DNA from 3 places in the Paenibacillus sp. FSL K6-1318 genome. Region 1 is predicted to be linked to each of the others. Evidence: riboswitches for the same ligand, from Rfam matches in the RefSeq annotation. Region 1 holds a riboswitch; each other region holds the start of a gene.
What was found. Region 1 has a riboswitch for cobalamin ahead of cobJ (precorrin-3B C(17)-methyltransferase). Riboswitches for the same ligand answer to the same signal wherever they lie in the genome.

Region 2: another riboswitch for cobalamin. It lies ahead of NYE45_RS07090 (ABC transporter substrate-binding protein); the one in region 1 lies ahead of cobJ (precorrin-3B C(17)-methyltransferase).
Region 3: another riboswitch for cobalamin. It lies ahead of nikB (nickel ABC transporter permease); the one in region 1 lies ahead of cobJ (precorrin-3B C(17)-methyltransferase).

The regions. Positions count from the first base shown of each region.
Region 1 covers NZ_CP150270.1:6,243,254-6,253,700, reverse strand. The annotation lists gene NYE45_RS28000 (spore germination protein) at 1-420, shown strand, start outside; gene NYE45_RS27995 (Ger(x)C family spore germination protein) at 425-1,624, shown strand; gene NYE45_RS27990 (hypothetical protein) at 1,617-1,838, shown strand; gene NYE45_RS27985 (endospore germination permease) at 1,901-3,043, shown strand; gene NYE45_RS27980 (uroporphyrinogen-III synthase) at 3,176-4,012, shown strand; cobalamin riboswitch at 4,215-4,407, shown strand; gene cobJ (precorrin-3B C(17)-methyltransferase) at 4,811-6,745, shown strand; gene NYE45_RS27970 (sirohydrochlorin chelatase) at 7,013-8,263, shown strand; gene cobK (precorrin-6A reductase) at 8,260-9,030, shown strand; gene NYE45_RS27960 (precorrin-8X methylmutase) at 9,103-9,750, shown strand.
Region 2 covers NZ_CP150270.1:1,618,894-1,629,340, reverse strand. The annotation lists gene NYE45_RS07100 (ABC transporter ATP-binding protein) at 1-419, opposite strand, end outside; gene NYE45_RS07095 (iron chelate uptake ABC transporter family permease subunit) at 467-1,513, opposite strand; gene NYE45_RS07090 (ABC transporter substrate-binding protein) at 1,510-2,508, opposite strand; cobalamin riboswitch at 2,880-3,027, opposite strand; gene NYE45_RS07085 (histidine phosphatase family protein) at 3,172-3,831, opposite strand; gene cbiB (adenosylcobinamide-phosphate synthase CbiB) at 3,822-4,802, opposite strand; gene NYE45_RS07075 (adenosylcobinamide amidohydrolase) at 4,877-5,668, opposite strand; gene cobD (threonine-phosphate decarboxylase CobD) at 5,649-6,803, opposite strand; gene NYE45_RS07065 (lipoate--protein ligase) at 7,057-8,061, shown strand; gene NYE45_RS07060 (Cof-type HAD-IIB family hydrolase) at 8,352-9,155, shown strand; gene NYE45_RS07055 (hypothetical protein) at 9,308-9,619, opposite strand; gene NYE45_RS07050 (EamA family transporter) at 9,657-10,447, opposite strand, start outside.
Region 3 covers NZ_CP150270.1:268,289-278,735, reverse strand. The annotation lists gene NYE45_RS01280 (DUF5704 domain-containing protein) at 1-1,301, shown strand, start outside; gene NYE45_RS01275 (dipeptide/oligopeptide/nickel ABC transporter ATP-binding protein) at 1,598-2,467, opposite strand; gene NYE45_RS01270 (ABC transporter ATP-binding protein) at 2,457-3,254, opposite strand; gene NYE45_RS01265 (ABC transporter substrate-binding protein) at 3,254-4,846, opposite strand; gene nikC (nickel transporter permease) at 4,861-5,694, opposite strand; gene nikB (nickel ABC transporter permease) at 5,695-6,633, opposite strand; cobalamin riboswitch at 6,799-6,993, opposite strand; gene NYE45_RS01250 (AraC family transcriptional regulator) at 7,071-7,898, opposite strand; gene NYE45_RS01245 (alpha-glucosidase/alpha-galactosidase) at 8,102-9,403, shown strand; gene NYE45_RS01240 (response regulator) at 9,523-10,224, opposite strand; gene NYE45_RS01235 (ATP-binding protein) at 10,226-10,447, opposite strand, start outside.

The sequences.
Region 1 (10,447 bases):
GCCGTCAGTATCCTCGGTGCCCTCGTGATCGGACAGGCCGCAGTTCAGGCGGGGATTGTATCGGCGCCGATGGTTATTATTGTATCGATGACAGGTATAGCTTCCTTTACGATTCCGCGGTTTAACTTTGCGATTACGGTGCGTTTGCTGCGATTTCCTATCATGTTACTGGCGGGCATGCTCGGACTGTATGGTATTGTGATCGGTTTGGTCCTGATCTCGGTGCATCTGACACAGATGACTTCGTTTGGTGTGCCATATCTGTCAGGTCTTAGCCCGTACAGCAAAACAGATACCAAAGATATTCTCATTCGTGTGCCGTGGTGGAAAATGATTAATCGTCCTTCTACGGTCCAGGATAACCAGAAACGGATGAATGAAAAGATCAATGGTTCGCCTGAAGCTGAGGAAGGATGGTGAACACATGTTTCTTATTCGAAAAATTCGCGCCGTATTGATGTTGCTGCTATGTACCCTTTTCATAGCAGGATGCTGGGATCGTAAGGAGATTAATGATGTTGCCTTTGTGATCGGAATTGCCATTGATAAGGAAGGGGAGAACTACAGATCCAGTCTGCAGATTGCGCTTCCCGGTCAATCCGGTGCTTCTGGCAGTACGGGAGGCGGGGGAGGTACAAGCGGGGACAAATCATGGTTCATGTTGTCCAACACGGCGAAGACGCTGCGAGGGACCACACTTGAGGGCCAAAAAGCGCTATCTCGCAGGATTTATTATGCGCACCGCCGTACCATGCTCATTGGGGAAGAACTTGCCCGGGACGGCGTGGCCTCCATGCTCGATTTGTTTACACGTTACCCGCTTAACCGCTTTTCAGCATTGCCAGTCGTTACAAAAGGTGAGGCATACGCCGTGATGGATACGGATGCACCTATAGAAAAATTCCCATCCGAGATGGTGAGAGAGCTGTGCTTTCTAAATATGCGGAATCCACGTTCACTCAAAACGTTTATCGATGCCATTCTTAGTGATGGCGTGGATCCATTCCTGCCGGTTGCTTCGAAAGTGGAAAATGTTCCAAAAGATTGGAAGGATGCCAAAACAAATATCAAGCTGGATGGATTGGCGGTGTTCAAGAAAGACAAGCTGGTTGGCATGATTGACAAGGCCCCCGCCGATGCTCTGATCCTCGCTATGGGGGAAGCCAATTCGCCGGAAGTTATGGTCAAGTCTCCACGCGGAGAAGGAGATATATTCATCAAGCTGAACGAGAACAACTCTTCACTGCGCCCCACTGTCAAGGATGACAAGGTTACCGTGACCATTCAATTGTACGCCAAAGGAGTCGTAGTAGATAACGAATCGAATTACGGTGATCTGCGTGAGAAAGAGATACTGAAACTAAATGACGCGATCCACAAAAAAATAAAAGAGGATATCGTTGAAGGAGTTCGATTAATTCAGCAAAAATATCATGCCGATATTCTTGGGATCGGTCGGTCGATCCATCAGCACTTACCTAAAGAGTGGGACAAAATGAAGGATCGATGGGATGATATCTATCCTGATGTTGAGGTGAACGTTAATCCCCATGTCATTATTGAAAATGTAGGGGTAGTCAATAAACCGATCGGTGTGGTTGAGGAGGATATCGTACATGATTAAACCACTTTTGTTCACCTATCTGGGTATGGTCATCGTGGTTATTGTGATGGATTTCAGACATCTGAAGCAGGCGGCAGTTATTAATCGCTGGTTATCCTATGGGCTGATTGCACTGGGAACAGGCATTTGGTTATATATAACCCATTTGAGCAAAACCTTTTTTGTAGCGGTATGGATCAGCCATGTTATTCAGCGATTCTTACCGTTACCATAGATGCAGACTAAGGATGGTGCGGAGTACAGATTAAATAATAAATGATGGAAAGGAGGCACGGTATGAATCAGAGTGTGACTCATCGACAGATCGTGCTGCTTGTGCTGCTGCTCAGTATTACGGGCACGTTGATTCAACCCCATGCACAGGCCATCTTTTATGCGGAACAGCACGCTTACCTCTCGTATGTACCAGTTGTTTTGGTGATGATTGTATCCATGTGGATGATCAGCCGGGTTCAGCGGAGATTTCCCAACCAGGATCTGTTTGAAGCGTTAGCTGACAGGTTCCCCTTGTTGGGAAGACTCGCAGGCGTCATGTACATTCTGTTTTTTTTCTTCGTATTTGCAAGAGATATCCGATTAATTGGTGATTACGTCAGCATAACCTTGCTGGAGACGACACCGATCTCAATTGTGGTATTGTCACTTATGATTATGGCGGTATTTATCGTCAGAGGTGGGCTGGGCTCGTTGATCGGGATGGCAGAACTGTATGTTACCCTGTTCCTGTTGAATTCTGTAATTGTGCCTTTCATGCTGATTCAGCAAGTGAATATGGATAATCTGATGCCCTACTTTCATGTCGATCCGGCGGGTGTGGGTAAAGGGAGCTGGTACATATTTTCTTTTTATGGCGAGATGATCGCATTGCCTTTCGTCGTCAAGGGCAGTGATTTTCGCTTCAAGCCTGTGTTCTGGGGGATGATTATTTCCGGATTGCTGATGATGCTGATCATGGTGGAAACCATCACGTCGATTGGTGTGCCGATCGCCTCCAGACTGGTATACCCTTCGTATGAACTGGCAAGGCAGTTGCAAATCAGTGACTTTCTGGACCGGTTTGACCTGGCGCTGGCAGCGGCAACCTTGCCTACCATGATTACGAAAATTGCATTTGATCTGTATTTTGTCTGCTGGGGATTGAAGCGAATGATCCCGAACGTATCGGGAAAGGTCATGACAGGTCCAGTCGCGCTGGTGGGTTTTGTCTGTGCCTTCTGGTTTTTCAGAAACGCAATTCAGCTCTATCGATTTACTCGGGAATGGACATGGATCGCCATTGTATTTGAAGTGCTGTTCCCTCTCGTGCTGTTTCTATTCCTTCGTCCTCGCAAAAAGAAGGCACAAGAATCGAAAGATTCCATGAAGGACGTGGAGAAAGGACGGAAGGATTCTCACGGTGGAGAACTCCAGCCTTCCTGATACATTCCATCAAAAATCGTTATAGATGAACGGGCAAAAAGAGGGGAAGTGCAGTTTCCCTTCACAGAAGTACCCTGTATACTGTAGTCAGACTGAGATGAACATTCGGCTGAACTAACGGGGGGAACATGAATGGCTCAACATTTGGCAGGTGTACGTGTAGCATTGACAGGACCACGAAAATCGAAAGAAATGTCCTTACTGGTTGAAAAAATGGGTGGAATCCCGCTTGTGCGACCGGCACAGGGAACGGTATTTCTGGATGACCGGAATATCAGGGACGGGCTGGTATCCTGGATCTCGGACCCGCCGGACTGGGCGGTATTGACCACGGGCATGGGATTGGACGCGTTGTTTGAGATGGCCGAGGATATGGAAGTGGCGGGAAAATTACTGGATGCATTGTCGGAATCGCCGATTGCAGCCAGAGGGTACAAGACAGTAAATGCACTCAGAAAGCGCAAGTTAACGCCGCTGGTACGGGATGATGATGGTAGTACGGACGGGCTCATTCGTGAGTTTGCATCCCATGATCTTAAGGGTAAAAAGGTCATGTTGCAGCTTCATGGGGAGACAGCTCCCAAGCTTGTAGCCTGGTTGGAAGAACAAGGGGCGATCGTTCGTCAAGTGCTCCCTTATCGCCATGTACCGCCGGAAGTGGCAGAGCTGGAACAACTTTTGAATGAGATTATACAGCGTGAGGTTGATGCAGTTGCCTTCACGAGTGGACCTCAGGTCCGATTTCTGACCGAATATGCGGCATCGCAGGACAAGCTTGAACCGATGCTCGCAGCCTTCAGACAAGGTGTAATCCCTGCCTCTGTAGGGAAAGTCACAGCAAACTCCATGCGTGAAGAGGGCATTGAGGCGCTGGTCATTCCAGAGGAAGAGAAGATGGGCGCACTCATCGTTGAACTCGGACGTTACTTTGCGGCGGGTCATATGGACAAGATCCGTGGCCTGCAATAACAGTTGATCAATGTGTATTAACGTGCATTCAATCCTAAGGTAGTTGGATGATTTAAAACGAATCGTATATGTATATGTTACTCCTGGTTCTGATCCGATTTCTGGATCAGGACTTTTTTCTGTTTTGTCTGAAAATAGAAGATTGGACAAGTATCATAAGCATGGACATTATTTCCTGAGCGGTGTTATTATGAAAACAATATTGAATGAAAACAAGCAAGGTGCTCTTGCGTGCAGCAAGAGGTAACAGGGAATCGGGTGAAAGTCCCGAGCGGTCCCGCCACTGTAATGGTGAAGCCCTTTTTGATCCAAGTCACTCGCAAAAAGCCGGGGAAGACAGAAAAGGAAGCTGATGATCCAAAGCCAGGAGACCTACCTTGCATGTGTCACCGAACCCTTCGCGGAAAGGAATGGTGTACGAAGAATCAGGAATTGGGCGAACAAGCGGTTCGCCCGGCTGGCCCCCTTGGCCACATAGTCACAGGATTACCCTCCGGGAGTCTGGGACTGTGTTCTTGAGTGTACGTACATGCGTATCCCATCCGTTATAAGGATGGGATTTTTTTGTTTTTTACATGAAAGTTATATCCCTATGATCTTTAGTTTTGTGTTGGGAAGTTAAAGGTTGAGGAATAGATCAGTTTGATCATACAGGTAGTTTATAAGAGCTAGGTTCGATGCTCTGAGTCAACGGAGCTGACGAATTGAACATGCAGTACAGTTTGGGGAGAAGGTCGGCATTGCCGCCCTTCTTCACTGTTTAATCCGTACGACAAGTGTGATGGAGGAGGAGAAGCAATGCAAGGTCAAGGCAAGCTGCTGATTATCGGGTTCGGTCCGGGAGCGATGGAACATATCACGAAGCGGGCACTCGAGGCACTTCAGGAGAGCGAGGTTATTATCGGATACAACACTTATGTGGATCTTATCCGACCTCTATTGAACGGGCAAGCGATTGTACGCACGGGCATGACGGAGGAAGTAAGCCGTGCACAAGAGGCGGTCCGACAGGCGGAGATGGGTAAAGTTGTTGCCGTAATCTCCAGTGGTGACGCAGGTGTATATGGCATGGCAGGTCTGGTGTACGAGGTGCTGATGGAGCAAGGCTGGAAGCCGGATACCGGTGTCGCCGTGGAAGTTATTCCGGGCGTATCGGCCATTCAGTCTTGTGCTTCACTGCTGGGTGCCCCCGTCATGCATGATGCATGTACGATCAGCCTTAGTGACCACCTTACACCGTGGGAGACGATTATCCGCAGGGTCGAAGCCGCAGCGTCAGCTGATTTTGTCATTGCTCTGTACAATCCACGCAGTGGACGGCGTACACGGCAGATCGTGGAGACGCAGGAAATGATCCTGCGTTATCGTGATCCACAGACCCCGGTTGGTCTGGTGAAAAGCGCTTATCGTGAGCGTCAGGACGTTGTCATGACCACTCTGGAGGATATGCTGAATCATGATATCGGCATGCTGACGACGGTGATTATCGGCAACTCCTCGACCATGATGTACGAAGGACTCATGGTCACACCGCGTGGGTATCAGCGGAAATACACGCTGAACACCGCGGAACAGTCGCTCAGACCTCATGAGCGACTGCGCACGGAAGCCGAGCCATGGTCGCTCGGCGCAAGGGAAGCCCGCGCTGCCGCCTCCGGCGAGGCAGCGGGCGAGAGCGTGGCCAGCGATGCAGCGGCCGCGCAGCCACAGGCGGAGCCAGCCCTGCGTGGCGCAAGCGCCGGAGCGGGCACGGCCCCGCAAGGGCAGCCGCCCGCTGGCGCCGGGGCTGCTGCCGCTATGCCTGCGGCAAGCCCGGCGAGCAGCGCTGGCGGCACCGCCGTGCTTGCCGGCGAGCGACCTGCGCCCGTTGCGGCAGAGGCCGCTCCGGGCCGAGTCGCCGAAGCGCCACGCGCCGGGGCAGCTGCGCTCGCCGCCGAGGCGCTGACGCGGCTCGCGGCAGGCGGTGCGCTCGCGGGCGAATCGGCGAGCCGCTGGCTAGATGCAGCAGCGCCGAGCGGAGCGGCAAGTGCACCGCAGGCCGCGACCGCAACAGCGGTACGCACTGCGCCCGAGCCTGGGCGCAAGGCGCCGCTGTTCGAAGTTGGCGTCTCGCCCGGCGTGGGCAACAAAAAATTCACCGCAGCCCAGATGGCGCTGCTGGCGCAGTGCGCAAGTGAAGACGGTGAGCTGGAGTACACGCCGGAGCACCAGATTATTTTGAGAGTGCCGACGTTTGAACCGGACTCGTTGGTTGAAGAGCTGCGTGCAGCGAATTTTATCGTTGTGCCGATCGGCGATGTCATCAAGGTGAAGGCCTGTGACTTCTGCAACATGGAGAAGGACGATGCTGTACCGATGGCTAACCATTTACAAGCCGTGATTGGCGGACTGGGTGCACCCAAAGAAACGAGTGTGGCGCTGAATGGCTGTGGTATGGCATGTTACGGGGCAGTGCTGGAGGATATCGGTATCGTGTATCGCAAAGGTGCATATGACCTGTTCCTCGGCGGCAAGAAGTTCGGACGTAATGCTCACCCTGCCCAGCCCGTGGCGGAGGGAATTCCGGGTGACCAGATTGGTGGGATTGTGGAACGCATTGTAGCCGATTACAAGGAAAAAGGCCATCCGAACGAGCGATTCCACAAATTCTTCAAACGAGTCGGTGTGATTCAGGGCTTCCGTCATGTGGACGCACCGGTCACGGTGGAAGTAAACCCGATATGTGGTGACTAATTCCGTACTCATTCCTGAATAAGCCTTGATTAAGTCTTTGACTGAATCGCCTCCTTCGGGGAAACGTGATGGTGCAGCTAGTCAGGACGTATCTAATATTTCGCAATATTCGCTGGATCTCAGCTGACATAGATGGATGGATTATTACGAGTAATGTAGCGCGTGGATGAATGATTGGTTTGGCGTAGTTTTTGCCGGATGAACTGGATTGGCGAATGAATATGAACAGTCTGATCTACGGGTCAGGCGGAGGAGGAATAGCAAAAGATGGATGCAATATTGTTGGTGGGACACGGGAGTCGTGATCCTGAGGGGAACCGGGAACTGAAGGAATTTGCAAATGAGGTAGCGGCGAAGGCGCCGGAGAATACGTTAGTAGAGACCTGTTTTCTGGAGTTAACGAGACCAAGTATTGCGGAAGGTGTTACCGCTTGTGTGGATCGAGGAGCAACACGTGTCGTGTTGGTGCCGATCATTTTGTTTGCTGCCGGTCATGCCAAGATTGATATTCCTAACGCTATTGACCGTGCCAAGGCACGTTATCCGCAGGTGGAATTTGTATATGGTCGTCCCATCGGTGTTCATGAGAAAGTCGTTCAAATCATGCAGACCCGTCTGCAAGAAGCTCAACCTGTACTTGTGGCATCCCAAGGCGGAACAGCGGTAGCGGCTCCACCTGCTCCGGTGACGGATGAAGAGACCGCAGTACTGGTACTTGGACGGGGAAGCAGTGACCCGGATGCCAACAGTGACTTTTTCAAAATGACTCGGATGTTATGGGAGAAACTGCCGTACAAGTGGACGGAAAGCAGCTTTATTGGCGTAACTCAGCCCTCATTCCCGGATGGATTAGAGCGCTGTCTCTTGCTGGGTGCGAAGAAAATCATCATTATGCCTTATTTCCTGTTCACAGGTGTACTGATCAAGCGCATTGATGAAATGACCGCGGAATTTGCAGCAGCACATCCAGATATTCAGGTTGAGGTTGGCGGATATTTTGGATTTCACCCGAAGCTGGTTGAACTCGTACTGGAGCGGGCCCATGAGGGGTTATACGGACGTGTAACAGCCAACTGTGACAACTGCCAATTCAGACTTGAAGCAGCCAAACACCATCATCACCATCATGATCACGACCATGGGCATGACCACGATCATCACCATGATCACGACCACGACCATGATCACCATCATCACGATCACAAGCATAGTCACGATCACCATCATGAACACACCCATGCGCACCATCACGATCATTCCGATCATGATCACTCGCATCATCATGACGAGCATGACCATCAGCACGTACATGCACATGATGACCACTCGCATGATCATGACCACGATCATGAGCATAAACAGACTGCCGTCGATCGTGAAGCATCACTCGATTATCATCATGATCATGATGGAGAGTTGCATCATACGCATCACGAGCATGAAGGAAATGCACAAGAAGATGCTTCTCCCGATCAGGCTGAGGTTGCAGCAACTTCAGAGCAGGTGAATCGTCCATGATCTTCATGTTGTGTGGTACAAGTGATGCACGGGAACTGGCTCTACAGATCCATCAGCAAGGTACAGACGTGCTGACTTCTGTTGTAACCGACAGTGCGGCGAATAGCCTGACAGAAGCCGGATTACCTGTTCGGACAGGCCGTTTGACCGTGGAAGCCATGGTGGAACTGGTGCGTGAAAAAGGTAGCCGTGCCATCGTGGATGCAAGTCATCCGTTTGCCGAAGAAGCCCATGCCAATGCGATGGAAGCAGCCAAGCAGGCGGGCATTCCATACATTCGTTATGAGCGTACGGGTCTGGCGTACGATGATCATGCGTTGCTGCATGTCGTACCTTCCTACGATGAAGCGGCACTCAAGGCCAAAGAACTCAAGGGCTCGGTCATGCTGACGACAGGTAGCAAAACGTTACAGATCTTCACCAAGCACCTGCTCGGTGATCCGGACATTCGTCTCGTAGCCCGCATGCTCCCGCGTCTCGACAATATGGAGAAATGCGGTGAGCTTGGCGTGGAACAGCGCAATATAATTGCGATGCAGGGACCTTTTTCCCGCGAAATGAATGAAGCCTTGTACAAGCACTATGCGACGACCGTAATGGTCACGAAGGAGAGCGGTAAGACCGGAGCAGTGGATGAGAAAATCCAGTCTGCACTGGAGCTGGGCATTCATGTTGTGCTGATTTCACGCCCCGAGGCTGAATTTGGAACAGTGTTTGATCATTTTGAAGGTGTACTGGACGAGTTGAAGCGCGTATTGGTGCAGTAGAACGCCCTAATAGTCTTAATTTGAATAATGAATTTTTTGAATGACACCACTACTTGAAGGAGTGAAATGCACATGGATTTCAAAACGGAATTTAAACCGTTGACCGTACAACCACAGGAGATTGAAGGCAAAAGCTTTGAGATGATCACAGAGGAACTGGGTGAGCATCCTTTCACAGCTGAGCAATATCCCGTGGTACAGCGTGTCATTCACGCCTCGGCTGACTTCGAACTGGGCCGTAGCATGGTGTTCCACCCGGATGCCATTCAAGCAGGGATTGCAGCACTTCGCGCCGGCCAATCCGTCATCGCTGATGTACAGATGATCCAAGCTGGCGTAAGCAAGGATCGTATTCGCGGTTTTGGCGGAGATGTGCACGTACATATTTCCGACCCCGACGTGATGGAGGAAGCCAAACGCTTGAACACAACGCGGGCAATCATCTCGACGCGCAAAGCAAACCAATTGTACGAAGGCGGAATCTACGCCATTGGTAACGCACCCACAGCACTGCTGGAACTGATCCGTCTGGTCAAAGAAGGTGAAGCCAAACCAGGCCTGATCATCGGTATGCCGGTCGGATTCGTATCCGCAGCAGAATCCAAAGACGAGCTGCGTAAGCTCGACATCCCGTTTATCACCAACATCGGCCGCAAAGGAGGAAGTACCATCGTCGTAGCCGCCCTGAACGCTATCTCCCTGATGGCTGTAAAGGCATAGTCGTTTTTAGGTAAACGCCACAGGTCAGTAGAGGCAATCGTGATGCAAACGAGCGTTAACGAATTTTAACGATTTTTAACGATCTTAACGGACTTTGACGAACCTCACAGGCCTTATATTACGGATTATCATCCGTTTCATATTTTAACGAACCTGAGTAACGCTATTCTGGTGAAATACGCCAAAAAGTGGTGAAAACAACGTCTGTTTAATGAAATAACGTCACTACGATTCGTTACAATTTTCGTTAGTGGAATTTGGCCCAAATAACGTTTCCTCGGTTCGTTAAAGGGTCGATGTCATCAAAAAGGCATACCTTCATGTTCACATGACTGAAACGTATTTAATGGGTAAGCTTGGTTCACCGTCATAAGGTGGTCAATCCTCAAATATCACCAACTAGCAAAAATGAATAACACACGCTCAAACACAAACCAAGTAACTACATTCCATGCCAAGTCCTACTGGCATGGAATGATCAGTTACCCAAATAAACCTCAGGGCATTATTCAGCCCAAGAGGTGGCATTTCGCACTGTGCCAAGTGGATGCAGAAGCAGGTAGCAGCGAAGGGGACGGAATCGATTCTGAAGAAGCGGAGCTAAAAGCTTTCTGCAAGAAAGCTACTTCGGAAGCATACACTCGCCTTTGTCTCCGGAGCGACCACCCAAGCGCCAAAAGCCACCCACGTACGCAGC
Region 2 (10,447 bases), 2.2 Mb from region 1:
GCGAGTGCCACCCGCTGACGCTGTCCTCCACTAAGTGCATCCAAAGGCCTTTCAGCCATATCGGTCAATCCCAGCTCTTCCAGCACCCGGTCAACCACAGCCGCTCCATCTGCTGATTCTCGCCCAAGCCAATTCTGGTATGGATAACGCCCCATCTCCACGACATCCCTCACAGGATAGGAAATTGCAGGCAGACCATCCTGTTGTAATACGGCAATCATGCGTGATAGATCTTTCCGACTGTATGAGGTGATATCCCGGCCATCCATACGTATACTGCCTGCGCTTGACTGCTCCGTTCCAGCAAGGAGCTGGAGCAGGGTAGACTTACCACTGCCATTTGGACCAACGACACCCCACCAGTCCCCCTCCGTAACCTGCCAGTCCACCGCATCCAGGGCTTGATGACTGCCATACATTTTACCAGCCCCGGTAACTGCAAATAGCGGTTCGTCCGAATCAATACTCATGGCATCATCCCCTTCTGCAGTTTTTTGTTCCGGTGTAACAGATAAGCGAAGAATGGTGCACCTACAAAGGCCGTCACCACACCAAGCGGTATTTCGGTTGGCGCCAGTAAGGATCGGGCAATGGTGTCTGCCCATACCATGAAGATGGCGCCACCAATGGCAGACAGAGGCACCAGCAATCGATAGTCAGGCCCCACAAGCAGCCGAAGCATATGCGGAATCACCAATCCAACGAAGCCAATAACACCGGATACGGAGACCGCTCCTGCCGTAAGAAGTGTTCCCACAGCAAGCACGGACAACTTCAGCCGATCGACGCCAACCCCGATATGCGCAGCTTGACGTTCTCCGAGCGCAAGAACATTCAAGGAACGTGCACGGCTCCAGAGAAAGATCAGCCCTAACAGAAAATACGGGAAAAGGATGGCCGTATACGACCACCCACGCAGAGCCAGACTTCCCATCGTCCAGTATATAATTTCATTAATGGTCTGTTTCGACATGGTCGACAGGAAGGAAACCACCGCTCCCAAGAAACTTTGCATCACTACACCAGCCAGAATCAGACTGTGTGTTGGTATTTTGCGCCCTTCACGAGCCAGGGACATAACAAACCACAAAGTTAGTACGCCCGTCAAAAAAGCTACCAATGGCAACGTCCAGATTCCGATCAGTGCATACTGCAATCCGAAGAAAATCAGGAAGGCTGCACCCACCGAAGCACCAGATGATACGCCCAGAGTGAACGGGTCTGCCAGCGGGTTCCGAAGAACCCCCTGGAATCCCGCACCGGCAATCGCCAGCGATGCGCCCACGAGCACAGCAAGCAGTACTCGTGGAAATCTGACTTTCCAGATAATCTGTTCGGCTGCTGCACTCCAGTCCGGCGTGATCCAGTCTCCGACCCATGGCAAGTGATGAAGCAGAATACCTGCAATGTCACGAATAGGCAAGGAAACCGAACCGATGCCCGTGCAGATGAGCACGGTTAACACAAGCAGCGCGATCCCTGCCGATGCGTACACGGCCAGTTTTTTACTCATTGGAACAGGTCAGGATAGATCGCTTTGGCTACTTCTTTCAGACCTTCGGTTACACGTGGGCCTGGACGGCTGAGCAGATTGGCATCTAGGCCGATGACTGCATCGTTCTTCACAGCCGTGATTTGATCCCAGCCACTGCGAGCTTTAATGATCTGATCCAGTGTTTTGGAGTTCTCATCAATCACATCGTTGGCATACAGAATCACATCCGGGTTGGAGGCAATTACGTTCTCTTCATTAATTTCATACCAGCCCTCTTTGTCCGAAGCAATATTGCTACCACCGGCTACAGTAATGAGTTCATCCATAAATTCGCCTTTACCCACAGTCCAGCCTGGGGAGAATTCAACGTATACATTTTTCTTCTCTTCCGGTTTAACTGCCTTCACTGCTTCAGTTACATCCGTCACATCCTGTTTCATCTGTGTGATGATCTCCTGAGCTTTTTCTTGATGATCCGTGATTTTACCGAATGTTTCAATATTGTTCATCACATCATCGATGGACTTTGGATCCGTTTTGAAAATGGTAATGCCCAGTTCACGCAGTTTCTTCACTGCATCTTCGCTCATGGAGATACCTGTGAATACAATATCAGCTTCAGCCGCAATGATGGACTCTTCATTTGGCTTGGTTACACCACCCATTTTCGCTTTGGTTGTTGCCGCTTCAGGATAATCATCATAGTCGGATACCCCTACAATCTGCTCGTCCAATCCAAGTGCGAATAGTGTTTCGGTCTCAGCTGGAGACACAGATACGATTTTGGCTGGTGCCTTTTCAAATGTGAACGACTCACCCGTTGCATCGGTAACGGTAAGTGGATATTGTGTTTTGAGATCCGTCTGCGCCTGGCCCTGGGACTGCTCCTGTGCCGGTTGTTGTGAGGTACCTGTACCCTCGTTCGTTGTTGCATTGCCACATCCGGCCAAAGCCAGTGCCAGTGCCGCTGCACTCAGCAGAGACGCTACGCTTTTCCAATTTTTGAAATTCATTCTGTTATTCTCCCCTTCTCTATTTGTACTATTTTGTTGCATCGTGCTCGAACTTCTACTACCCATGCCTTGGTGTTCCTATACAAGTTAAACCCATCCATGTTACACAAGCCCACTCCGATTGCAGTACCATCTTCCGATGTAGCTTTCTTGTAGAAAGCTTTAAGCGAACACTTCGTTTCTTCAGATCGGTTCTGCACTCTTCGTTAACGTGTAAATGTCTGGTTCATCTTATATGAACAATAAAAAATCCCTAATCCTTACGTCTAGGATCAGGGATGACGTCTCGCATATGGCGATATGGCATGTTCAACGTATTGTTGTGCATGCACATAGAACTGCCCGAAACGCTGTCCTTTCCTCGAAGGAACACCGGTTTGAACGTCCAGGGCAGGTAACCTGACTTACAGGAATTGTTCCTGATTTACAGTGGCGGGACCGTGCCGGACTTGCACCGGCTTCCCTATTTCACCCGTATGCCATCCATGACTGGATATAGCCATGAACCATTACTGCATGCACGCGGGACCCTTGGTCGCTGATATGGATTAACCCATTCAAGTGAGCCATCTGCATTCATGTTCAGGCATTATCGCCTGTCACACGTAACTGCAGGTGCTGATGTCACACTTCTGTTGTGATTATAGGTTATATTGCACATCCTTACAACCCGATTCCCGGAAAAGTCACCCTCGTGCCAACCCACTGATCTCTATGTTGTTCCAGCCGCACCTGTATCGCTTGCCCCGGAATCACCTGCGTATCCCAGAATTCCAGATTGGCAATGAGACGAGATAATACATACCGGATTACACCGCCGTGGGTGACCACAATAATGGTGGGCACGCCTGACTCAAGAGAGAGCATGGACGGACAATCCGACCCTATGCACTCTTGCAGAAATGAATCGATACGTGCAGTGAACGAATGCCATGACTCCCCCTCGGGCGGGGTGACGTCCTGCGGAGCATCGATCCAGTCCCGGTACTGTTGGTTATCCTTGAGTTGATCATACGTCGACCCTTCCCATTGACCAAAATCGACCTCTCGCAAACGCGGGTCCAGCTTGACCTGTCCCAATGGATAAGGCCCGATTATTGCCAGCGTCTGCTGACAACGGAGCAGATCACTGCAGTATACCGAGTCCCACGAGACGTTGCTCAATTGCTCGCGTAGCGAAGCCAGTTCTCTTTCTGCATCCGGCAGCAAAGCGATATCGGTATGCCCCAAATATTTTTTTTCCACATTCCATGCGGTTGTGCCATGACGTACAAACAGGATATTTCGTTGCTGTGATCCATTCTGCCCTGCAGTTACTTCCATAACAACGTACCTCCAGCGAGCCATATTCCGAGCGTTACCAGTGTACACAGGATTACAAAAGAACCCGCTGACCAGAACATGAGACGTGTCGTTCGCACAATATCCTCTGCTGCCATCGGACGTGTTGCCTCACCCATATAGGCACGAAAAGAAGCTACGCCATGGTACACATTATGTCCACCAAGTCTGATCCCCAGTGCTCCGGCCACCGCCGATTCAGGAAAACCGCTATTCGGACTTGGATGCAATCTGGCATCCCGGGTCACCATACGTGCTGCGCCTTTCGCATCCAGTTTCATGACCCATGCGCCTACGATCAGCAGGATGGCGGTGAGCCGTGCGGGAATCCAGTTTGCCCAATCGTCCAAACGGGCGGAAGCCCAGCCGAGATGCAAGTACTTCTCATTTTTATAACCAACCATGGAATCCAATGTATTCACGGCACGATAGGCCATCGCAAGTGGTGCGCCACCTATTAACGCATAGAACAAAGGGGACACGATGGCATCCACAATATTCTCCGCTACCGTCTCCACCGTTCCTCGCACGACCTCCGGTTCATCCAGATGAGCTGTATCACGTCCAACAATCATGCCAAGTGAACGTCTTGCAGTAGGCCAATCCTTCTGAATCAGATGGTGATATACCTCCATGCCTGCATCCTTCAACCCTTTGGAAGCAATTGTGGTCGCAATAAGCACTACCTCAGCCACTGCTGCTACGACGGGATGAATGAGACCCACCACATATACGAACCCCCAGGTAATTACAAACGCCCCACCTGCAATCAGCAGCGGAAATAATAAACCAGCCCTCTTCAGCCCGGAATCCGTGCTCACATGGGAACGAATGCTACGCTCTAGCGCAGAGATTGCCTTCCCCATGCCGATCACCGGATGAGGAATCCAACGCGGATCACCGATGCATCGATCAAGTATGTATGCCCCTATAATAATCCAGGCACCTGCCATTCCCGTCCAGAACGGCCAGGAGGCCAGTTGCCCTATCTGAAATGTCATTTCACCCTGTTCCTCTCTTTCCACTGCTATCCCGCTTGCAGGCTTTCCGTGATCGTGTCATACACCAACCTGCCAATAGCCGCACCAATAACCGTAGCCGTTCCCGCATAAGCAATTAGCGGCTTGTGCTCGTGCACCTGACTCACCGCAAGTACAATGGCATCCGTAGTCGTTCCAGTGGCCAGCAATCCATTTTCTGAATCCGTAACACCAAAATCAGCCAGCGCCGCCGCTTTGGCTTCCACCGCAGTCTGAATCGCATTCACCATCGCACCCGATGTCATTCGTCCGTTGAACCATAACATGACATTAATCGTGCCGGGGATATATGGCTTCATGAATTGAGATTTAATTGTAGATTTTAAAGGCTCTACGGCAACAGTCTCGTTTCCCTCCGTATCAAATACAGTTCTTGCGGAACCTGCTCGCGCAGCATTGGACACCCCGGCTGTTGTACAACACAAAATTCCGAATTCCTCACTTGTGTATTCCTGAATGGAAGTATGCTCCAGTCGAACCGCAGTCAACAGTCCCGCACATTGATCAAGCTGCTCCTTCCATTCATGCAGAGAACGTTCGATATCTCGAGGAGGATCATCACAGCGATAATGTCGGTCCACATAGATGTTAAATATTCGATCCAGTTCGAGCATCCCGCCACCATACACCGCACTGGAAAGTGCACTTGCAACATCAGGACTCGCAGCTCTAATATGTTGATCGTGTGCCGTAATCTTCAGCCCGGGCCACGAAGAGGAACAATATTCGTTCTCGTCTGCCTGTGCATTCTTGTAGTAATTATAAAACGCCAGTGTCATCGCACGTTCCCCCTGCTCCGATCATTTGTCGCTTATGGTGTGGCTGCTCCATTACACTTCCTAACACTTCGAGTAATCGCTCATTGGCCTCTTCATCTTTTACTGCCAAGCGTACATGTCGCTCACCAAGTCCCGGATACATCGCACAGCTACGGATCAGAATGCCACGCTTGCCCAGCGCTGCCTGCATGGATGCCGCAGTCCAAGGTTCTGGCAGTCCCACCAAAATAAAATTCGCTTCCCCCGGTGTTACCACACAATCATATGACTCCAAGCCTTCCGTTAAACGCGCGCGTTCCCGTGCAATCTGTGCCAGTGTGTCCTGTTCGAACCGTTCTCCACTGCGCAGACAGGCTTCACCTGCAATCAATGCCAGTCCATTCACACTCCAGGTCACCTGTTTCTCCGTCATCGCACGAATCCATTCCGGACGTCCCAAGGCATACCCCAGACGTAGACCCGGAATAGCGTAAAACTTCGTCATTGATCGAATGATGATCACCTGTGAGTATTCGTCCAGTCTGGGTGCAAGAGATTGTCGTCTTGATTCAGGTATGAAATCCATAAATGCCTCATCGATGACCAGGACAGTACCTATTTTCTCTGCTTTGCGAGCCAGACGATGCAGTATCTCTACCGGATATTGTACGCCATTCGGATTGTTGGGCTGACCAAGAAACAGCAGGTCTACCTGTTCCATCAGTCGTTCAATGTTCTCAGGTTCAGCACGCCACTCCAGCTCCTCTCGTCCCTCCACATGCTGGACTTCCGCACCGAATTGTCGCGCTAAAGAACGATATTCTGAAAATCCGGGTTCCACGGTGCCGACCTTCTGCGGAGCAAGTCCGAGCAAGATCAAAGCCATGCTTTCAGCAGCACCATTGCCTACCGAAATATGGTCCTGTTGCACACCCAAACGTTCACTGAGTAATGATTTGAACCCTCGATGGCCCGGATCAGGATAACGAAGTACCGACATCAATCCTTGCTCCAACGCCTCCAACACTTCCTTTGGCGGGCCCAACGGATTGATGTTAGCACTATAATCGAGGAAATCCGCAGCGTTCCCTCCAAACCGGGATGCGGCCGTCTCCACGTCACCGCCATGTCCGAAAACTTCAATATAACCGGTCATACTTCCGTCACCCTTTCTACATGTCCTTTTTATTATGGATGGCGTGGGAGGTACGGGTCAATCCCGTTTTGAAAGTCTTTCTGCGAGGCTGTATGTTGCTCGTTCGTGGCGACCCTTCGGTACCCCTTCTAATTCCTTTGTGTCCCAACCACAATTCGTTTACAATAGAAGAGGAATTTCGGTTTCGTTTGTTTTACAAGGTTCACTACATAAGGGATCTTGATCCCTCACATACATTAATGGAGGAATGACCATGCTGTTTGTTGATAACCAGGGCATTACAGATCCGTCTGTAAACCTCGCGATTGAGGAGTATATTCTGAAGCATCTGCCAATGGAGGATGACAGTTATCTGCTGTTCTACATCAATCGCCCGTCCATTATTATCGGAAAGCACCAGAATACCATTGAAGAAATTAATATCGAATACGTGCAGGATAACGGTGTGCAGGTTGTCCGTCGTCTCTCGGGAGGCGGAGCGGTATATCATGATCTCGGCAACCTAAATTTTAGTTTTATTACAGCCGATGACGGTCAATCCTTCCACAACTTCCGCAAATTCACCCAGCCTGTGGTTGAAGCCTTGCAGGAACTTGGAGTCAATGCCGAGCTAACTGGACGTAACGATCTGCAAGTAGGAGAAAAGAAAATTTCAGGCAATGCCCAATTCTCCACGCGTGGACGCATGTTCAGTCACGGCACGTTGATGTTTAACCTGAATCTGGATCATGTTCAAGCATCCCTGAACGTAAATCCCGAGAAATTCAAATCCAAGAGTACCAAATCCGTGCGCAGCCGGGTTGCCAACATTCGTGATCTGATCGACAGCAACCTCACGATTGAACAGTTCCGCGATGAGCTGTTGCGTCACATTTTCCGGATGGAGCCGCAAGACGTCCCGCAATATACACTCACAGAGAAAGACTGGGACAAGATCAAGGAAATCTCTGCCGAGCGTTATAGCAACTGGGACTGGAACTATGGTCTGTCTCCGGAAAGCAATGTGAAGCATACCCGCAAATTCCCTGTCGGCATTATTGACCTGCGCATGAACATCAAAGATGGACGAATCGAAGATATCAAAATCTTCGGCGACTTCTTCGGCGTAGGCGATGTGGCGGATATCGAAGATATGCTGCGTGGCAAGCGTTATGAGGAATCCGAGGTGCGTACTGCACTTGAGGGGCTGGATGTAAAACACTACTTCGGCAACCTTGAGCTGGAAGACTTTATCGGCCTTGTTTTTCTGGAAGAGTAGGTATATAAGTTCAACTCAAGAATGTTTACACCTGCCACTCCGATGACTGAATAACCTTCCGATCGCTGTTATCCCCAGATTTTTTTTGATTCCCTTCTTCAAAGGGAAAATCCGGTGATAGCTTATGCTTCCGATGTAGCTTTCTTTCAGAAAACTTTCAGGCGAACGCTCCGCTTCTTCAGGTTTTTTCTGTCCTCTCCGTTCTCGTGTAAAACGTTTAGTTGAACTGATATAGATTAAGTCGGGTATAGATACCAGATAGATACAGATAAAAAAGGAGAGAAACTCAGATGACCTACAAATTAATCGCAATCGATATTGATGACACTCTGATCAACGACAACAAGGAAGTAACCCCTGCCACGCAAACGGCGCTGGAACAAGCGGTTGCCCATGGTGTAACTGTAACGCTGGCGACTGGCCGTGCTTATGCTTCCGCACAAGCGCTTGCTCGTCAGACCGGACTTAATGTGCCGATCATTACGTATCAAGGCGCATTGGTGAAGAACTTGCTAGACGGAAAAGTACTCTACGAGCGCTACGTTCCACAGGAGGCTTCCCGCAAACTGTACGATTATTGCCTGGAAAATAATCTTCACCTTCAAACGTACATTGATGACAAGCTGTATGCTCGTGAAGAAAACGACAAACTGCGTGATTATGCCAAATTGAACGGCACACAATATTACATCGAATCTGATTTCATCAAAGTAATTGAACAAAAAACGCCGAAACTGCTGATCATCGATGAGCCGGATTACTTGGATAAGGTTGCCGTTGACCTGCGTGAGTTGCTTGGACCACAAGTGCATATCACAAAGTCCAAACCTTACTTCCTCGAGATCATGCACAATGAGGGAACTAAAGGCCATGCTCTTACATTCCTCGCAGACCACTTTGGTCACCAATTGAGCGAGTGCATTGCCATTGGCGACTCTTGGAATGACCATGAGATGCTGGAAGTTGCAGGACTTGGTGTAGCAATGGGTAACGCCATCCCTGCTCTTAAAGAGCTGGCTGATTACATTACGGCGAGCAATAACGAAGATGGCGTAAAAGAGGTTATCGAGAAGTTTGTATTGAACGCAGAGTAAGCATTTTAGAAAAGTGCATTTTGCATTAACATGTGTTTTGAACAAAACACAAAATAAACAGCCCTGCACAGCGATAATTCGCTTGTGTAGGGCTGTTATTATGATCAGACCAATCAATATGCCACCCGATACTATTTTGCAATCACTTTCGCCTAGTGCCTTCCATTCCTGTACTTCTCTTCGAATTCCTGATCACGTTCCCTGATCTCTTGCATCATCGTACTCTTAGGAAGTTCAGAAAAGAAAATAGTCAACAACAACAAAGTCCCCACGAGAAATAACAGGATGGCCAAGGCATAACCAACCCAGCCATGTGTCTCAGAGACGGCTGCAAAATACTGCCCCCACGTATCAGACCAAACCATCACGCTCGGCATGTGTATAACGGTCGCAATATGAATTGCACCATACAGTAGAATACCTGCAAACAACAATATTGCTCCAAGTTTTTGTCTGTTATCCATGGTTTCTTCCTCATCCCCGTTCGGAATTACACGCAACCTATTTTACCACAGTTTTGGAAGTCTGAACCAACGGATTTGTGCGCCCACCTCGTTTTAACCAACCCATCACTTTTTCATTCATTGCCAAGAGACCTGCAACCACCAGTGCCACACCGATCCACGTAATCCAGCTGACATGTTCATTATAGACAACGGCACCCAGACCAACCGCAATCGGCGGGGAGATGTACAGCCAGGTCGCCGGGAACAGCGGATTCGTACGAGACATGATCCAGTAGAACAGGCTATGACCAACCATCGAGCCAACGACGGTCAGATAGATCACCGACGAGACAGCAGGCACCCAGTCCAGAGCTGACATATTCCACGATTCTGTCACCGCTGAGAGCAAACTTAACAATAGCCCCCCATACATCATCTGTACTGCATTGATTGCTACGGGGTTCGTTTCTTTGAACTGATTAATAACCTTCTTGGAGTATATTGCCCCTGCCGAATAACACACTTCGCCCACCAGAACGGCAATACACCCCCATAGCCATAGTGGACTTCCACCAATGGATACACCCGGCAGAACGACAAGCACGACTCCGGCAAAGCCGATCAGACATCCCGTAATCATGCGTGCAGATGTTTTTTGTCGCAACAAAGCTGTCTGCATCAGCATAATCATAAGTGGACCTGTAGCTGACAAAATTGCACCAACGCCCGAACTCACATATTGTTCAGCCCAATATAAGGTCGCAAACGTACCAAACGTCAGTCCTGCACCTGTAATGAGCATTTCTTTACGCCACAGCAGGGAAATATTGACCTTCCCTTTCATCC
Region 3 (10,447 bases), 810 kb from region 1:
ATTTTCGGATCAAACAGGTGCAATTCCCGTTTGATGTCTATAACGCTGACCGGAGTCAGTTTATCCCTGCCAAGACATGGGTCGATATTCCGGTCAATCAACTGGACACCACATTCTATCTCCCTGTATGGGTAGACGAAGGCAAGTATCACATTGTATTCCGCAACATTGCAGAGAATGCACCGGCAAACTTTACCGAGCAACAGGATGCCAATACCAATTTGGCACATCATGTTGCAGCGGACACCGTACCCGTAGATGTCATCGGAAGGTTATATGATTTTCACATCACTGATATCTCCGATTACAACTGGGAAAATGTATTTCGCAAGCGATTGGGCAGTCCCGAACCAACGGGCTATAGCTACTGGACTGGGATGAATAGCATTGATGGTGATCCACGAGGTAATCTGGCTCCATTTGTATTGCCCATCCGACCAGGAAGCCATCCGGTGCAGGGATTCGCTAACGCGACTGTGAAGACAGGGTACCATTTCAAGTTCGATCTGAAGACAAAGGGTAATATGTTTGGCAAACAGGATGGTATTCGAATTACACCTACTTTTGCTTTTGTGAGTAAAGATGGGTCCTCCCGGCAAGAAGTGGATCTGTACTACCATCGCGGTCAGGAACGCCTAATCCGAATCGGCTCGGCACAGGATCTGGAGAAACGATTTGTTGTCCTGAACTCAAGGCTTCGAAATGTACCCGGCACGGAGTTAGGCGATACAGCGCGTTATCAGTATACTTATGAACTGTCAGCGGAAGAACGTAACCAACGTACGTTGGCAGAACATATGGTCCGCCTGGTCGATCAGACTTCTCATCAAAAAACGTGGGTAGGTCGCTATGACTGGATGATCCTGTCCGCTCCGATTAGGACGCTTATTGGGCCCAAAACGGACATTCCTTCCGGGATCAACGTGGACCGGGCCAATGCAGCAATACAACGCTGGTACGGGGAGTACAGCTTGCCAGCCGATGTATATGCCGTACCAAAAGGTACGGATCTCGAACCCCTCGCCCGACAAAACCAGCTAGATGAGAAATCGAATACTTTTCTGAAAAATGGTTATATTGTGGTCAACTTCAACATGGAGAGCCTACGGAACGGAAATACAGAGGCACCCCATCTGCAATATATTCATGCGCCGCTGATGAATCAATGGCAGATGGAAGGTTTCAACAACACGCCAACTGACAGCCAAGGCAGAACCTGGCCGCTGAAGGATGGCGATATTGTCTTATACCATGCTGATCAGTCCAGCCGGAACGACTTCCAATCCCAAGTGCCACACTAGTACTGGATCACCCAATGAAGCAATCAATAATTGTATGATGAAATAGCTATAAAGTGCCGGACTAAGTACTACACAGACATGCAAAACTATGGTGTACTGAATGATATAGGTGCACTGAACGACATATGACGAAAAATTAACAAGCTATTCTGTATTCCAGTGTCACGTCCCAGCTATACACAATATGCCTGTTATACAACAAAAGGATCCCTTGAAAGTCATCAATAGACTTTCAAGGGATCCTTTTTTGTGTCTTTCTCTTTGTATAATCCAACATAACGAATCCGCGTATCAAGTTATCCCAACAGACTTTCTTGAAGAACCCCCATCCGCCCTTGTTCCTGTTCCTCTTCTAGATTCTGCGCCTGCACCCTATGCTTCATTTCCCTCACGGACAACACCGAAGCCATCAGGCTACGGGTGTAGGGATGATTGGCTGAGCTGGTCAGCTGCGAACTCTCTACGACTTCGACCACCTCGCCTTGGTACATCACGGCAATTCGATCACTAACCTGTTGCACTACCGCCAGATCATGCGATATGAAAATAGATGAGATGCCTGTATCCTTTCTCAACTCCACCAACAGATCCAGGATCTGCTGCTGGATGGAAACATCCAGTGCGGAGGTGGCTTCATCGAACAGGATGATGTCTGGCTCTACTCCAATCGCACGGGCAATGACTGCTCTCTGCTGCTCTCCGCCGCTCAGTTCATGCGGATATTTATCCGCAGCAGCAGTCGGCAACCCCACCCGTTCCAACAGCTTGAGCACTTCCTGTTCCGCTTGCTGGCCCTTCATTATTTTATAATTGATGAGTGGCTCCCGGATAAAAGCTCCAATCTTCATTCGCGGATTAAAGATAGCCGAAGGCTCTTGGAATACCATCTGGATCTTCTTTCGTTGCTGCCGTAGTGCCTTTCCGTTCAATCCGGTAATATCCTGCTGACGATATCGAATCTGTCCTGAAGTCACTCGTTCCAGATGGGTTACACATCTAGCCAGTGTGCTCTTCCCGCTACCACTCTCACCGACAATCCCCAGACATTCTCCCGGATATAGCTCCAAATGAACAGCTTTCAGCGCATCAACTGCCCTATGTCCCTTTAACTCGTAGGTTTTGCACAGGTTTCTCAGTTCCAGAATCGGTAACTCCTCATGAGCCATGAACATTTCCCTCCAATTCAGGTACAGCACTCAGCAGCTTGCGAGTGTACTCATGCCGAGGATCGGATATGACGCGGAAAGTATCTCCCATTTCAACCAATGTACCACCCTGCATAACACCAATTCGGTCCGCCATATGAGCTGCAACGGCAATGTTATGCGTAACGATAATCATGCCTGTCCCCTGGCGGGAACGAAGCTCGCTCAATCGATTCATCACTTCATTTTGTGTCGTCACATCCAATGCACTTGTCGGCTCATCTGCAAGTAGAAGTTCAGGTTCCATCGTAACCGCCATAGCTATCGCCGTTCGTTGTTTCATCCCCCCACTAAGCTGCGAGGGATAGGCACGCATGATTCGTTCGGGATCTTTCAGTCCCATGTCCGAGAGCATATTCACAGCCATCGCTTGAGCTGCTTTTCTGGACACGCTGAAATGAGTACGAATCGCTTCGATATACTGACTGCCGATGCTGCGAATCGGATTAAGATACGATCCACTGTCCTGAAACACCATGGCAATCCGCTTCCCGCGCACTCCGTCCCAATCCAATCGCGAGTCACGTAGAAGCATTTTTTCCTGAAAAGAGATCTCTCCCCCGGTGTATCGACCACCTTCTGGTAACAGGCCAAGCAAAGCCCGAATCAGGGTCGATTTTCCGCTGCCGCTTTCGCCTACAATCCCGATAATCTCCCCCTTATTCATGGAGAAGGACAATTCCTGTAGAGCCAGAGAATCACCCTTGTAGGTTACGGAAAGGTTATTGACACTAAGCAGGGGCTTCATTACTGCCCAACCTTAATATTACGATCCAGCAAATAGAAGTCGATAGGATACATCGTCGCACCTTGCACGGTACTTTTACTCACAATATTAATCGGGGTATAGGTCAAAAACATATAGGCTGCATCATCCAAAATCATCTGCTGGGCCTCTGCTGCGAGAGCATACCTTTTCTCCACATCAAACTCGGAGTGAAGACGAGTAATTACTTCATCGAGCTTCGGATTGCTATATCCGCCCACATTCCATTCCGCGCCCGTCATAAAGTAGAAATCCAAAATATATTGCGGGTCACCCGTGATGCCTGTATTGATACTTGTTAAAGCAAGATCGTAATTTCCGCTCTTCTGATGATCGGTTAAATCCTCATAAGAGGTCATCTCCAATTGAACACCGATCTCCTTAAGCTGGGACTGCATCGCAGCAGCCACAATTGAATCGGACTCGTAAGCGGAGTTGAGAATCAGCTGTAGCGACAGCTTCTTTCCATCTTTTTCGCGAATGCCATCGCCATCTGCATCCTTGAAACCAGCCCCATCCAGCAACTGTTTGGCTTTCTCCGGTTCGTAATCATATCCTGTGATCTTGTCATAGCCAAAAGGCAGAGCTGAGGTGAATGGTCCTTTGGCTGCCTGACCGCCCACCAGCGTATTTGCATACATCTCTCGGTCAATACCATATGAGATCGCCCGGCGAACCTCCGGATCACTCAGCAGCGGATTGGTCGTGTTGAACCATACGAACTGGGTGCGCAGGCTTGGAATTTCATCAATGGTATATTGACTCTTGTCCTGGAATAATGCCAGACTGCTGCGTCCCACGTTACTTGCTACATCAATCTCACCAGATTGCAGAGCAAGAGCACGTGTGCTGTCATCCTTGATGTATTTCAACGTCAATGTGTCGACATCTGCCGCGCCGCCCCAATATCCGTCATACTTTTTCACCTGGATTTCTTGATCCGGCGTATAACCCGTCACCATAAATGGCCCAGTTGCAATCGGCTCGCTCTCGAATTTGGATGTATCTGCGCTAGTATCCACGATGATAAACAGCGGCTCGGCAATATTGCCAAGCAAGGATGCGTAAGGCTCTGTCGTCTTGATCGTCAGATCTTGTCCTTCAGCAGTCATCGACGCAACTGGCACAGTTGCCTGTCCTCTTTCATTTAACTCAATGGAGCGTTCGATCGATTTTTTCACCGCGTCGGCGGTTACTTTGTTTCCGTTATGGAAAGTTACACCCTCCCGAATATGAAAATGCCAAGTCGTGTCATCCACACGTTCCCAGGTATCTGCAATTTTAGGGACCAACTTCATATTCTCGTCAAACTGAATCAGTGTCTCACCAATCGCTGCACGCGTAAGTGTCCAGCCGTTCCATTCTTCTGCCGGGTCCAGGTTGCTTCCCAGCCAGAACAGGGCCACATTCAGATGCGTTGGTGCACTTGTCGTACCATTGTCCGTAGCCGCCGACTTCTCCGTTGCATCCGACGAGGTCGATGGATTATTGGTAGTACCACAAGCTGCAAGCAAGAACACAACGAACATGGATACGATGGTGAGCAGGATTGATTTTTGTAAATTCCTCTTCATTCTGGTTCCTCCAGTTAAGCTGTATTTTTCTTGGGATCAAGTACATCTCGCAGGCTGTCTCCCAGTAAATTAAAAATAATAACGGTGCTAAATATCGCCAGACCCGGATAAATCAACAACCAAGGCGCAGTCTGGAGATATCTTCTGCCTTCATTTAACATCGCCCCCCACTCGGGGTTCGGTGGCTGCGCGCCAAGCCCGAGAAACGACAACCCCGAGATGGACAGCATCATACCACCCACATCCATCATCGCCATGACGATGAGTGGAGACATCATATTGGGCAGGATCGTCCTGCCGATGATCTGGATCTTACGTGCTCCGCTGAAAGCAGCGGCAGCGACATATTCCTTTTGTTGAAGGGAAATCACCAGGCTTCTGGCCATCCGTGCATACTTCGCCCACCAGACAACCGACAGTGCCAGTACCGTATTGAACAATCCCGGCCCAAGCATGCCCACCACAGCGATCGCAAAAATAAGGCCCGGAAATGCCATTAATGTATCAGACAACCGCATAAGCACCGTATCCGTCAGACCCCGAGCGAAACCGGCGATAACCCCAATCGCTACACCTAGTACGAACACAATGCTAATCATCATAAAGGTAAGCAGCAGCGAGGTTCTTGCCCCGTAAAGAAGGCGGGATAATACACAGCGGCCAAGCTGATCGGTTCCGAGCGGATATTCGGCGCTGGATGGCTGCAACACTTTGGCAAAGTTCGTTGCAAGTGGATCGTGTGGTGCGAGGAATGGCGCAACCATAGCGAGAATAATCCAGAAGACGGTCAGAGACAGCAGGAATGTGAACCAGCGATTTTGCAGTAATACAAGTCTGAAGGCTCTCATCTATACATCCACATCCAGTCGGATTCGAGGATCACGAAGATGTGTCCATACGTCAACCAGCAGATTCAGCGTGACATATATGATCGCCATCCAGATGACATACCCCTGAATGAGAGGATAATCCCTTGTAAAAATGGCATCCACCGCCATCTGGCCAACACCCGGCCACACAAATAAACTTTCCACAATCGCTGCACCACCTAACAAAGCACCTGTCGTCATGCCCATAAGGGTAACGATCGGCAGCAGAGCATTAGGGAGAATATGACGTAAAATAATGATCGACTCCTTCACACCTCTGGATCTTGCTCCGATCACATAGTTCTGGCTTGTCTCCTCAAGCAGGACCGTACGAATCTGTCTGCTGTACTGGGCAACAAGTGGAATCGCGAGTGTACATGCGGGCAGAATCAGACTGTTCCAGCCGGAATTGCCCATCACTGGTAGCAGCTTCAGCTGTACACCGAAGACCAACATGAGCAACATACCCAACCAGAAGCTGGGCATCGATAATCCGGCAAAAGAGAATAAACGAATAACATAATCAAGCCATTTGTTGCGGTACACAGCCGACAGCATTCCCAGTGGAAAGGAGACCAGAATAACCAGAAGCATGGCGCTTCCTGTCAGCCAAAGCGTTGCCGGGAGCCGCGCCATGAGCACATCCAGTACTGGACGATTGTATTTATATGACGTACCGAAGTCTCCGGTCACCACCTGTCCCAGCCATGTCCCATATCGATAGAGAAAGGGTTGGTCCAATCCAAGCTCTGACCTCACCTGCCTGACCAGCTCATCCGATGGCGTTACACCTGTAGACATGAGCATAAGTCTGGCTGGATCTCCAGGAGACAGATAGGTTAGCAGGAATGTCAGGAACGTGATGCCGAACAATACGGCTACCAGTTGTACTAATCGTTTAACGATATATCTGCTCAAGTGCTCAAACGCCCTTCCCCAAAACTTTATGTATGTGCCATGATGTCCTCCTACATATCAAAAAAAGCGTCCCTCTCCGTGTTACTGGATGAGGACGCCTTAAATAAACAGATTTTCAGAAAAAATCATGCTCTCTAAACACCTTCCTATCTCCCGTAGGGTACTACTGTGTTTGTTAAACCTGGCAGGTCTCCTGGCTCCAGAATCATCGTCACTTGTAGCTCCTTCCCGGTCTAAACCAGTGGATTTATCGCTACCTGACTCCTCTGTTACAGTGGCGGGACCGCGCCGGTATTACACCGGACTTCCCTATTAAGCTTCCACCCTGACGGGCAAAGCACCAAGTTCCACATATTCAATTACACTTCTGTATCAGTATAGCGGGACAACGATTAATGATCAAAACTTTTCTTTTAAATTTGAAGCAATAGGTGCATCTAATCGCGAATTCTCGAACCCTTTGGTGATACACCCGTCACTCGCTTGAACATCTTCGAAAATAGTAATGGGTCCGTATAACCCACCGAGTGGGCTACTTCACTAACAGAAAGTCCGGGGTTTTGAAGAAGTTCGGCAGCACGATTCATTCGATACTCCAGAAAAAAGGACTGTAGCGACTTGCCATAGCGCTCCTTGAACAACCCGGACAGATATGTGCGATCCAGTCCAACAGCGTGGGCAATATCCAGAATGGAGGTTCGCTGGCTGTACCTGTTCTCCATAAACTGAACTGCCTGCCGGATGTACGTCTCTTTGCTCGAAAGGAGCTGTCCTATTTCCTCCTCCACAGGAGATGAAGAGATTAATTCTGCCATCAAGCGGTACAAGAGACTCTGGTTCATCACATCACCTCCCGGACGTGTGGAAGCCTGAACCATCTCCGTATACAAGTGTTCCATCGTACTCGTATCATGGGCATCGTATACCGGTCGCTCCGGACTTAACTGGGCACGTTGCATGAATGCTTTGGCTTGTACACCCTTGAATCCAAACCACGAATACGTCCAGGGCTCCTTCGGATCTGCCTCATAATGAATAAGTGTATCTGGAAGAATCACAAAGCCCTGTCCCTGAGTGAGCTTGTACTCCCGATCCCCCATGTACACAGTGCCCCGTCCTTCATGGATGTAATGCACAACATAGGAATCACGTACACCCGGTCCCCAATAATGTGCAGGATCACACGCCTCCCACCCGAAAAACAACAAAACCAGCTCCATCTGTGTCCAGCCCGTGGGAACCACATTCATCTCAATTGGACTCACGCTATGCCTCACTCCTTACTTCCTTTCGCGGATTACTATCTGTATACCTAATTAAATTATAACAGCTAAAGTGGATAAATATTAGTTGAAAGCGGGAACAAAAATGGGATTATGCCATGTTTGAAAGGGGTTGAGCCATAGTTATATGAGCCGGATCGGCCTATAGTTGGGGTACAACATTTTTCAGGGAGGCTGAACTTAAGATGAACAAAATTACGTTTCTCGGTGCAGGAAGCACCGTCTTTGTTAAAAATGTATTGGGTGATGTCATGATGACCGAAGCACTGCAGGATTTTGAACTGGCATTGTTTGATATCGATGCTGAACGTTTGAGCGATTCCGAGCGTTTGCTGACCAGTCTGGCCCGTTCAATTGGAAGTCGTTGTGTCATTAACGTATATCATGACCGCAAAGAAGCGCTGCGCGGAGCCAAATATGTTATCAACGCCATTCAAGTCGGTGGATATGATCCATGTACCATTACGGACTTCGAGATTCCGAAGAAATACGGACTGCGTCAAACGATTGCAGATACACTCGGCATCGGCGGAATTTTCCGTAACTTGCGGACGATTCCGGTCATGTTGGATTTTGCCCGGGATATGCAGGAAGTATGTCCGGATGCCTGGTTCCTGAACTACACCAACCCGATGGCTGTGCTTACCAACGTCATGAACGTGCATGGTGGGATCAAAACCGTAGGATTGTGTCATAGTGTGCAGGTATGTGTGCCGCATCTATTTGATGCACTGGGGATCGATCAGACAGGTGTGGTGGCCAAAATTGCAGGCATCAACCACATGGCGTGGTTGCTCGAAGTTACAAAAGACGGGCAGGATCTGTACCCCGAGATTAAACGTCTGGCGAAGGAAAAACAGAAGGAACAGCATGACGACATGGTTCGTTTTGAGCTGATGCAGCGCTTTGGCTATTATGTAACGGAATCCTCCGAACACAATGCCGAGTACCACCCATACTTCATCAAACGGAATTACCCGGAGCTAATCGAACGCTTCAACATTCCACTGGATGAGTATCCACGCCGCTGTGTGAACCAGATTGAAGGCTGGAAAGAGATGCGTACCAAGCTGTTTGCCAGCGAAAATATTGAACATACCCGTAGTCGGGAATACGCATCGCATATTATGGAGGCTATGGAGACGAACCAACCTTACAAAATTGGCGGCAACGTCATGAACAACGGACTGATTACGAACCTGCCGCGCGAGGCATGTGTCGAGGTACCTTGTCTGGTCGATGGATCAGGGATCAGCCCTACGTACATTGGTGACCTGCCTCCACAACTCGCGGCATTGAACCGGACCAACATCAATACGCAACTGCTGACGATTGAAGCGGCAATTACCGGCAAAAAAGAACATATCTATCACGCCGCTATGCTTGATCCACACACAGCTGCGGAGCTGTCTATCGATGATATCGTAGCGATGTGTGATGAGTTGATTGAAGCTCACGGCGACTGGTTGCCAAAATACACGTCATAATAAAAAAGCACCGTTTCCTTTACTGCTAAAGGGGACGGTGTTTTGTTCGTTCCGTAGCGCTCACCCACTAAAGCGTGCATCGCATTCATTTGATAAGAAACGCCCCGCTCCCTTGAACCTTATTCGGCAGAAAGCAAGAAGCGATAACCAATGCCAGGCTCCGTCTGAATATATCGGGGATTTGTCGGATCTTCATTTAATTTTTTACGCAGATGTCCCACATATACCCGAAGGTAATGGCTGTCAGACTCATGATGATGCCCTCCCCATACTTGCTGCAAAAGCTGACGCTGGGTGATGATCTTCCCCGCATTCGAGGCGAGCACCTTCAGCATCTCATATTCGGTTGGGGTTAATTTGACCAAAGTACCTTCCAGTTCCACTTGCCTTTGGGCCAGATCAACCGTCAGTGATCCGAAGCGCAGTATCGGCTCATCCGTCGTTTTGGCTACATGACGCAGCGCCACCCGAATACGTGCGACCAATTCACCCATTCCGAATGGTTTGGTCACATAATCATCTGCACCACCATCCAACGCGGCAATTTTGTCTCCCTCCTGATCCTTCGCTGTCAGCACGATAATTGGCACTTGTGACCATTCGCGAATCCGGCGAAGTACTTCCATGCCAGACATGCCCGGCAAACCAAGATCAAGGATGATCAGATCCGGATGTACAATACTGGCCTGAATGACGCCCTCTTCGCCATCCCCACACTCGTGGAGTTCGAATTGGTGCGCCTGTAGGGTGACCTTGAGCAATTTGCGAATTTGCGGCTCATCATCGATCACCAGTATGCGAGCCCCTAGTGGTGCGTTCATGTTATTCTTCAACCTCTCCTTGTTCTGAATAGGGAAACCGCGGTCCGTGAGCCTCCATGGGGATATTTATGCGCATTCTCGTTCCACCGCCCGGATTCGGCTCTGCCACAATGGTACCTCCGTGGACCTCCACAATGCCTTTGCAAATCGCCAGACCAAGCCCCGTTCCTGTGACATGCTGAGTGGACTCCGAGCGATAGAACTTATCAAATATACGTGTTCT